DNA from 2 places in the Pedococcus sp. P2_A3 genome. Region 1 is predicted to be linked to the other one. Evidence: predicted binding sites of a transcription regulator. Region 1 holds the regulator's gene; the other holds the start of a gene.
What was found. The regulator HspR, encoded in region 1, represses chaperone genes until heat shock. The targets are predictions, from matches to a motif close to AAGTTGAGTCNNNNNGACTCAACTT.
Positions count from the first base shown of each region.

Region 2: AC1DX8_RS14360 (ATP-dependent Clp protease ATP-binding subunit) is a predicted target of HspR. The motif match lies at 1,538-1,562, and genes of this name have one in related genera.

Region 1 is NZ_JBFUCW010000003.1:129,557-132,954, forward strand. It holds gene AC1DX8_RS03955 (right-handed parallel beta-helix repeat-containing protein) at 1-93, shown strand, start outside; gene AC1DX8_RS03960 (ribonuclease E inhibitor RraB) at 204-476, opposite strand; gene AC1DX8_RS03965 (hypothetical protein) at 504-941, opposite strand; gene AC1DX8_RS03970 (helix-turn-helix domain-containing protein) at 907-1,254, opposite strand; gene AC1DX8_RS03975 (helix-turn-helix domain-containing protein) at 1,453-1,713, shown strand; gene AC1DX8_RS03980 (heat shock protein transcriptional repressor HspR) at 1,729-2,184, opposite strand; gene AC1DX8_RS03985 (DnaJ C-terminal domain-containing protein) at 2,190-3,203, opposite strand; gene grpE (nucleotide exchange factor GrpE) at 3,296-3,398, opposite strand, start outside.
Region 2 is NZ_JBFUCW010000017.1:41,846-45,243, forward strand. It holds gene AC1DX8_RS14360 (ATP-dependent Clp protease ATP-binding subunit) at 1-1,384, opposite strand, end outside; gene AC1DX8_RS14365 (hypothetical protein) at 1,670-2,182, opposite strand; gene paaK (phenylacetate--CoA ligase PaaK) at 2,263-3,398, opposite strand, start outside.

The sequences.
Region 1 (3,398 bases):
GCCGGCACGGTCGCCGCCGCACTGCCCAGCTCGATCGGTGCCCTCATCGGCCAGCCGACCGGCACGCGGTACCTGGGCGCCTGGGGCCGCTGACCCGGACCGCGTCAGGGATGCCTGGGATGCCAGGGGTGCGCAGGGCGCACCCCTGGCATCCGCGCATCCGGCTCACCGCATTAGCGCATCAGCGCGTCACCGCATCCGGGTCAGGTCAGGGGCGTGGGGTCGGGGTCGTACCAGCCGCCGTGCTCCTCGGCCAAGGCGCTGAACCGGTCGCGCAGCCCGGACTCCACCGGGCCCGACTCGTCGGCGACCATCTCCTCGACCACGTGGACCGCCCACTCGTGGTCCTCGGAGTCGTCCTCGCCCGCCAACGCCTCGCGGACCACGCGGACCTCGGAGAAGCCCTCGTGGGCCAGCTCGGCAGCAACGTCGTCGGCGGTCTCTCGGTCGGGGAAGACCAGCAGGTGCTCACTCACGGGCACGAGTATGCCGCGCGGCCGCGGTCACTCGGTCCACCGACAGGCCCGCTCCAGCCGGGCCCGCTCGGCCGGACCCGCACACGACAGCCGGAAGCGGACCCAGCGCTCCGGAACCTTCATGTGCCAGACGAAGTCGTCCCAGTCGCTGGCGACGGCGAGACGGCGCTCCATGACGGCGAGGGGCATGGCGCGCCGGGCCGCCTCGCGCTCCACCCTTCGCTCGGTGGCGGACGCCGCCCACCCGGTGCACACGGTGTCGCCGCGCTCGGCGTGCACGAGCTCGTGCCAGAGGGAGCGACGCTCCTCCTCGAGACTGCGCCCGGAGCGGAGCACGATCGCCCGTCGCCCGTGGTAGTAGCGACCGGGCTCGGCGATGGGTTGTCGCAGCATCACCACGTCGCGCATCTCGCGCAGCACCGCCCAGGGGTCAGGAACCCCGGATGCGTCGCTCGATGGCGTCAAGCCTGCTCCTCACGTCGTCGATCAGGGCGAGGACCTCCTCGTCACTGACCCCTGACCGCACCCGGGAGCCCGGAGCGGTCACGAAGCCCCCATCTTGCGACGACGCACCGACAGGCTCACCGCGGTCGTCCAGCCCCAGCACCTCGAGCACCCTCGCGCGCTTGACGTCCTGGACCCCCAACCCGTCCTCGACGCGCTTCCACGTGATCGAGGAGATCCGGGCCTCCCGGGCGGCCTGCTCCTTGCTCCAGCCGGCGGAGAGGCGGGCGCGTTCGACGCGCTTGCCCAGGCGTTCGAGCTGCTCAGAGTTCATGAGCCGCATCTTGCCAGTCACACCCAGTCACTTCTAGTCCTGCTCAGTCACGCGTGGGCCAGCACGGCATACCGGGGCCGCGGGAGGTGGGCCCGTCGACGGTGCGGTGCGGCGCGAGCAGAGCGAATCTCCCTGCCTTCCTGTGGACCCTGTGCAGAACTCTTGCTCGGGCGACCGTTGTTGACTAGGTTCACGGGCATGCCTAGGGAAACGCCGCCAAAGCGAGCGATCGAGGTGCACGGCTACGCACTGCGCGTCATCCGCCAGGCCAGGGGGAGGACCGTGACCGACCTCTGCGCGGCCCTCGAGGTCGACCCGTCCTACATCCGCCACCTCGAGAACGGCAGCAAGCTGCGCGTCAGCCCCGAGTTCTACGCCTCACTCCTGCGCGAGCTGCAGATCGAGGACTACCGCGCACTCCTGGCCACGGCACCGCTGCGCGATGCGGTGTCCGCCTGAGCGGCCCTGCGGCCGTCAGTGCTGGGTGGGGCGCCAGACCACGAGGGCCTGGGAGCGCTGCAGCCGCGGGCGCTGGCCGGCCCGCACCGCGATCACGTCACCCGTGGGGCCGACGGCGAAGACCCGGGAGCCGGCCCGGGCTTGCGACGAGCGACGCGAGCGCTCGAGCTCGTCGGTCAGCTCGAGCACCCGGCCACGCAGGGCAGCCACCTGGTTCTCGAGCTCCATGATGCGCTGGATACCGGCGAGGCTGACGCCCTCCTCCTGCGACAGGCGCTGCACCTCCCGGAGCATCGCCACGTCGCGCCCGGAGTAGCGACGACCTCCGCCTCGCGTCCGCGACGGGCTGACCAGGCCGAGGCGGTCGTACTGCCGCAAGGTCTGGGCGTGCATCCCGGCCAGGGTGGCCGCGACCGAGATGACGAAGATCGGGGAGTCGTCGTCAGGGGAGTAGTGGCGGAGGTCGGCCATGACCGTCACCGGCGCGCGTTCGCGAAGAGCTCTGCTCGCGGGTCAAACCCCTCGTCGAGCGCTTGGAGGGTCTCGACCGCCGCCATCGCCTCGTCGGAGAGTCGCTGCGGCACCACGATCGCGACCTTGGCCATGAGGTCGCCCGGATGGTCCTTCCGGGGCACCCCGCGGCCCTTGATCCGCAGCACCCGGCCGCTCGGCGTGCCCGGGGCCACGCGCACCTTCACGGTGGAACCGTCGAGGGTGGGCACCGCCACGGTGGCGCCCAGCGTCGCCTCGGCGAAGGTCACCGGCAGCTCGATGGTGAGGTTGTCGCCCTCGCGACCGAAGACGGGGTGCTTCTCCACGGCGACGGTGAGGATCAGGTCGCCCGCGGGAGCGCCGGAGTCGCCGGGCTGGCCCTTGCCGCGCAGGCGGATCTTCTGACCGTCCTTGACCCCGGCCGGGATGCGCGTCGTGATCTGACCCCCACCCGTGGTGCCGAGGGTGACGGTGGCGCCTTCGACGGCGTCGCGGAACGACAGGCTCGTGCGGGCGGTCAGGTCCGCGCCCTTGCGCGGCCCCTGGGGTGCGCGGAAACCTGCGCCTCCGTAGGCCGGGCCGGCGCCTCCCCCGAACATCCCACCGAGGATGTCCTCGAGGTTGGGCTCCCCGCTGCCTCCGGTGGAGTAGCGGACGCGGGTGCCACCGCCGCGCCCCCCGCCACCGAACATCGAGGAGAAGACGTCGTCGAAGCCGCCGGCTCCGCCACCAGGGCCACCGGCGGTGAACCTGGCCCCGCCGCGGGCCATCTGGCGCACGGCGTCGTACTCGCGGCGCTTCTCGGGGTCGGACAGCACCGAGTTGGCCTCGCCGACGTCCTTGAACCGCTGCTCGGCGGCGGCGTCACCCGGGTTCTTGTCGGGGTGGTGGGCCCGGGCGAGCTTGCGGTACGCCTTCTTGATCGCCGCGCCGTCGGCGTCCTGGGGGACGCCGAGGATCGCGTAGAAGTCCTTCTCGAACCAGTCTTGGCTAGCCATGTCGGCGCCCTCCTCTCAACGGTGCGGTGCAGGTTTCGGGCCAGGTGGGCGAGAAACCGGCGATCGGCGTCATGCTGTGAATGATGCGGCCGTCACTCAGGATCGGCCACGGCGACGCGCGCGGCACGCAGGATCTGCTCGCCGGCGCGGTAGCCGGGCTGGAGCACCTGGACCACGGTCGTCGAGTCGGTCGGC
Region 2 (3,398 bases), on a different contig from region 1:
TGGCGGTGAGCAGCTTCTTCTCGTCGTCCCGCAGCCTGGCGGCCTTCTCGAAGTCCTGGCCGTCGATGGCCGACTCCTTCTCCAGCCGCACGGCCGCGATCTTCTCGTCGAACTCGCGCAGGTCCGGCGGTGCGGTCATCCGGCGGATGCGCAACCGCGCGCCCGCCTCGTCGATGAGGTCGATCGCCTTGTCCGGCAGGAACCGGTCGTTGATGTACCGGTCGGCGAGGTTGGCCGCGGAGACGAGGGCGCCGTCGGTGATGGACACCCGGTGGTGCGCCTCGTAGCGGTCGCGCAGGCCCTTGAGGATCTCGATCGCGTGGCTGAGCGTCGGCTCGGCGACCTGGATCGGCTGGAACCGGCGCTCGAGGGCCGAGTCCTTCTCGATGTGCTTGCGGTACTCGTCGAGCGTCGTGGCACCGATGGTCTGGAGCTCACCGCGGGCCAGCATCGGCTTGAGGATGCTGGCGGCGTCGATCGCGCCCTCGGCGGCACCCGCACCGACGAGGGTGTGGATCTCGTCGATGAACAGGATGATGTCGCCGCGGGTGCGGATCTCCTTGAGGACCTTCTTCAGCCGCTCCTCGAAGTCGCCGCGGTAGCGGCTGCCGGCGACGAGGGCGCCGAGGTCGAGGGTGTAGAGCTGCTTGTCCTTGAGGGTCTCGGGCACCTCGCCCTTGACGATGTCCTGGGCCAGGCCCTCGACGACGGCGGTCTTGCCGACGCCGGGCTCACCGATGAGGACCGGGTTGTTCTTGGTGCGGCGGGACAGCACCTGCATGACCCGCTCGATCTCCTTCTCACGCCCGATCACCGGGTCGAGCTTGCCCTCGCGGGCAGCCATGGTGAGGTTGCGGCCGAACTGGTCGAGCACGAGCGAACCCGCGGGGGTGCCCTCCTGCTGGACGTTGCCGGACAGACCGGCGCCCGAGCCACCCTCCTTGCCCTGGTAGCCGGAGATCAGCTGGATGACCTGCTGCCGCACGCGGTTGAGGTCYGCGCCCAGCTTGACGAGGACCTGGGCGGCGACACCCTCGCCCTCGCGGATGAGGCCGAGCAGGATGTGCTCGGTGCCGATGTAGTTGTGGCCGAGCTGCAGCGCCTCGCGCAGGCTCAGCTCGAGGACCTTCTTCGCTCGCGGCGTGAAGGGAATGTGGCCGCTCGGGGCCTGCTGCCCCTGGCCGATGATCTCCTGCACCTGCTCGCGGACCGACTCCAGCGAAATGCCGAGGCTCTCCAGAGCCTTGGAGGCGACGCCTTCACCCTCGTGGATGAGACCGAGCAGGATGTGCTCCGTGCCGATGTAGTTGTGGTTGAGCATGCGCGCTTCTTCCTGCGCGAGCACGACCACCCGACGGGCCCGGTCGGTGAACCGTTCAAACATCTTCTGCTCCTGCCTATCGAGATCACCTCGATGCTATCCGTGCGACGGGGACCCGGCGTGTGCCTTCCGTGGACCGATACCCGATCGGGACGAAATTCAACCCCTGTCGTACGACTCGTTGGGGGAACGCGGGGCGCCCCCCACCTGTTCCCCGACCTGAGCCGGGTCGGCTCATGTTCGCCGTGGGCGGACGCGACGCGAGGTATGCCGCGCGTGGCTGCCCGCGCGGCATACCCCAGCTCTCTCGCCCGATAGAGATGAGACGGGTATGCCGGGGGGCATGGTTCAGCCCGTGGGCCCCTTCTTGCGGACCTCGTCGACCTGCGCCATCGCCTCGCGGAGCTCACCGAGCCACGTGTCGGACTTCTCCCCGACGAGCTTGACGCACCAGGCCAGCGCCTCGGACCGCGACTTGGCGACCCCCGCCTCGACGAGGGTGTCGAGCACCTGGCGCTCGGACTGGCGCAGCCGCGTCATGACGGGAGCCGCCAGGTGGGTGAAGAGGGCCTCGGTCTCGCCGACCCGCACCCCCCAGGACACCTTGCGGCCACTGAGGTGCTCGAGCTCACGAGCGATCTCGATGCGCCGCTCGCGGGTGTCCTCGCGGAAGGACTTGATCCGGCCGCGCGCCGCGATGGTGCGGTCGGTGTCGTCGGAGTCGTCGCCGAGCTCAGGCTCGGCGAGGGTCCCCCGGATGATGAGCTCGTCGCGGTCACGGGTGACCTCGACGGGGCCGGTGAACCAGTCGGTGGGAAGCCGGCCGGCCAGCCATGCTTCTGCCGTTGTCTTCGTTGCCATGTAATGATGATTACACGGTTACCGGCGAAGAGCGCTGGCTGTCCGCTGCAGGCGAACAGCCCGCTGCTCGCGGGCCGACCTCAGCGGGGTCGCTGGTCGGAGATCCGCTTGGCCTTGCCCAGCGAACGCTCGAGCGCGTGCGGCTCGAGCACCTCCACCCGGACGGTCACGCCCACGCGGTCCTTGACCCGCTTGCGCAGGGCGGCGGCCATCGAGGCCCGCTGCTCGGGCGTCGAGTCGGCCGCGGCAGCCTCGACCTGGACGGTGAGCTCGTCCATCCGGCCGGGTCGCGTGAGCACGCACAGGTAGTGCGGGGTCAGGCCCTCGACGGTGAGCAGGTGCTCCTCGATCTGCGACGGGAAGACGTTGACGCCCCGCACGATCATCATGTCGTCGCTGCGCCCGGTGATCTTGGCCATCCTGCGGAACTGCGGGAAGGCCGTGCCGGGCATGAGGGTGGTGAGGTCCCTGGTGCGGTACCGGACCACGGGCATGGCCTGCTTGGTGAGCGAGGTGAACACGAGCTCGCCCTCCTGGCCGTCGGGGAGCACCTCCCCGGTGACCGGGTCCACCACCTCGGGGTAGAAGTGGTCCTCCCAGATGTGCAGCCCGTCCTGCGTCTCACCCGACTCCTGTGACACCCCCGGGCCGATCACCTCGGAGAGCCCGTAGATGTCGACCGCGCGGATGTTGCTGCGGCGCTCCACCTCTTCGCGCATCTGCTCGGTCCACGGCTCGGCGCCGAAGATGCCGATCTCGAGGGAGGTCGACTTCGGGTCGATGCCCTGCGCTTCCATCGCGTCGAGGATCCCGAGGAAGTAGGACGGCGTCACCATGATGATCCGGGGCCGGAAGTCCTCGATGAGCTGCACCTGTCGCTCGGTCATGCCGCCACTGACCGGCACGACCGTGCACCCGAGTCGCTCTGCGCCGTAGTGGGCCCCGAGCCCTCCGGTGAAGAGGCCGTACCCGTAGACGACGTGCAGCAGGTCGCCGGGACGCCCGCCGGCCGCCTCGATCGACCGCGCCATCACCTGCGCCCACATGTCGATGTCGTCGCGGGTGTAGCCGACGACGGTGGGCTTGCCCGTCGTGCCGCTCGAGGCGTGCACCCGGACCACCTGCTCGCGCGGCACCGCGAACATCCCGAACGGGTAGTTGTCGCGCAGGTCGGCCTTGGCGGTGAAGGGAAAGCGGGCGAGGTCGGCGAGGGACT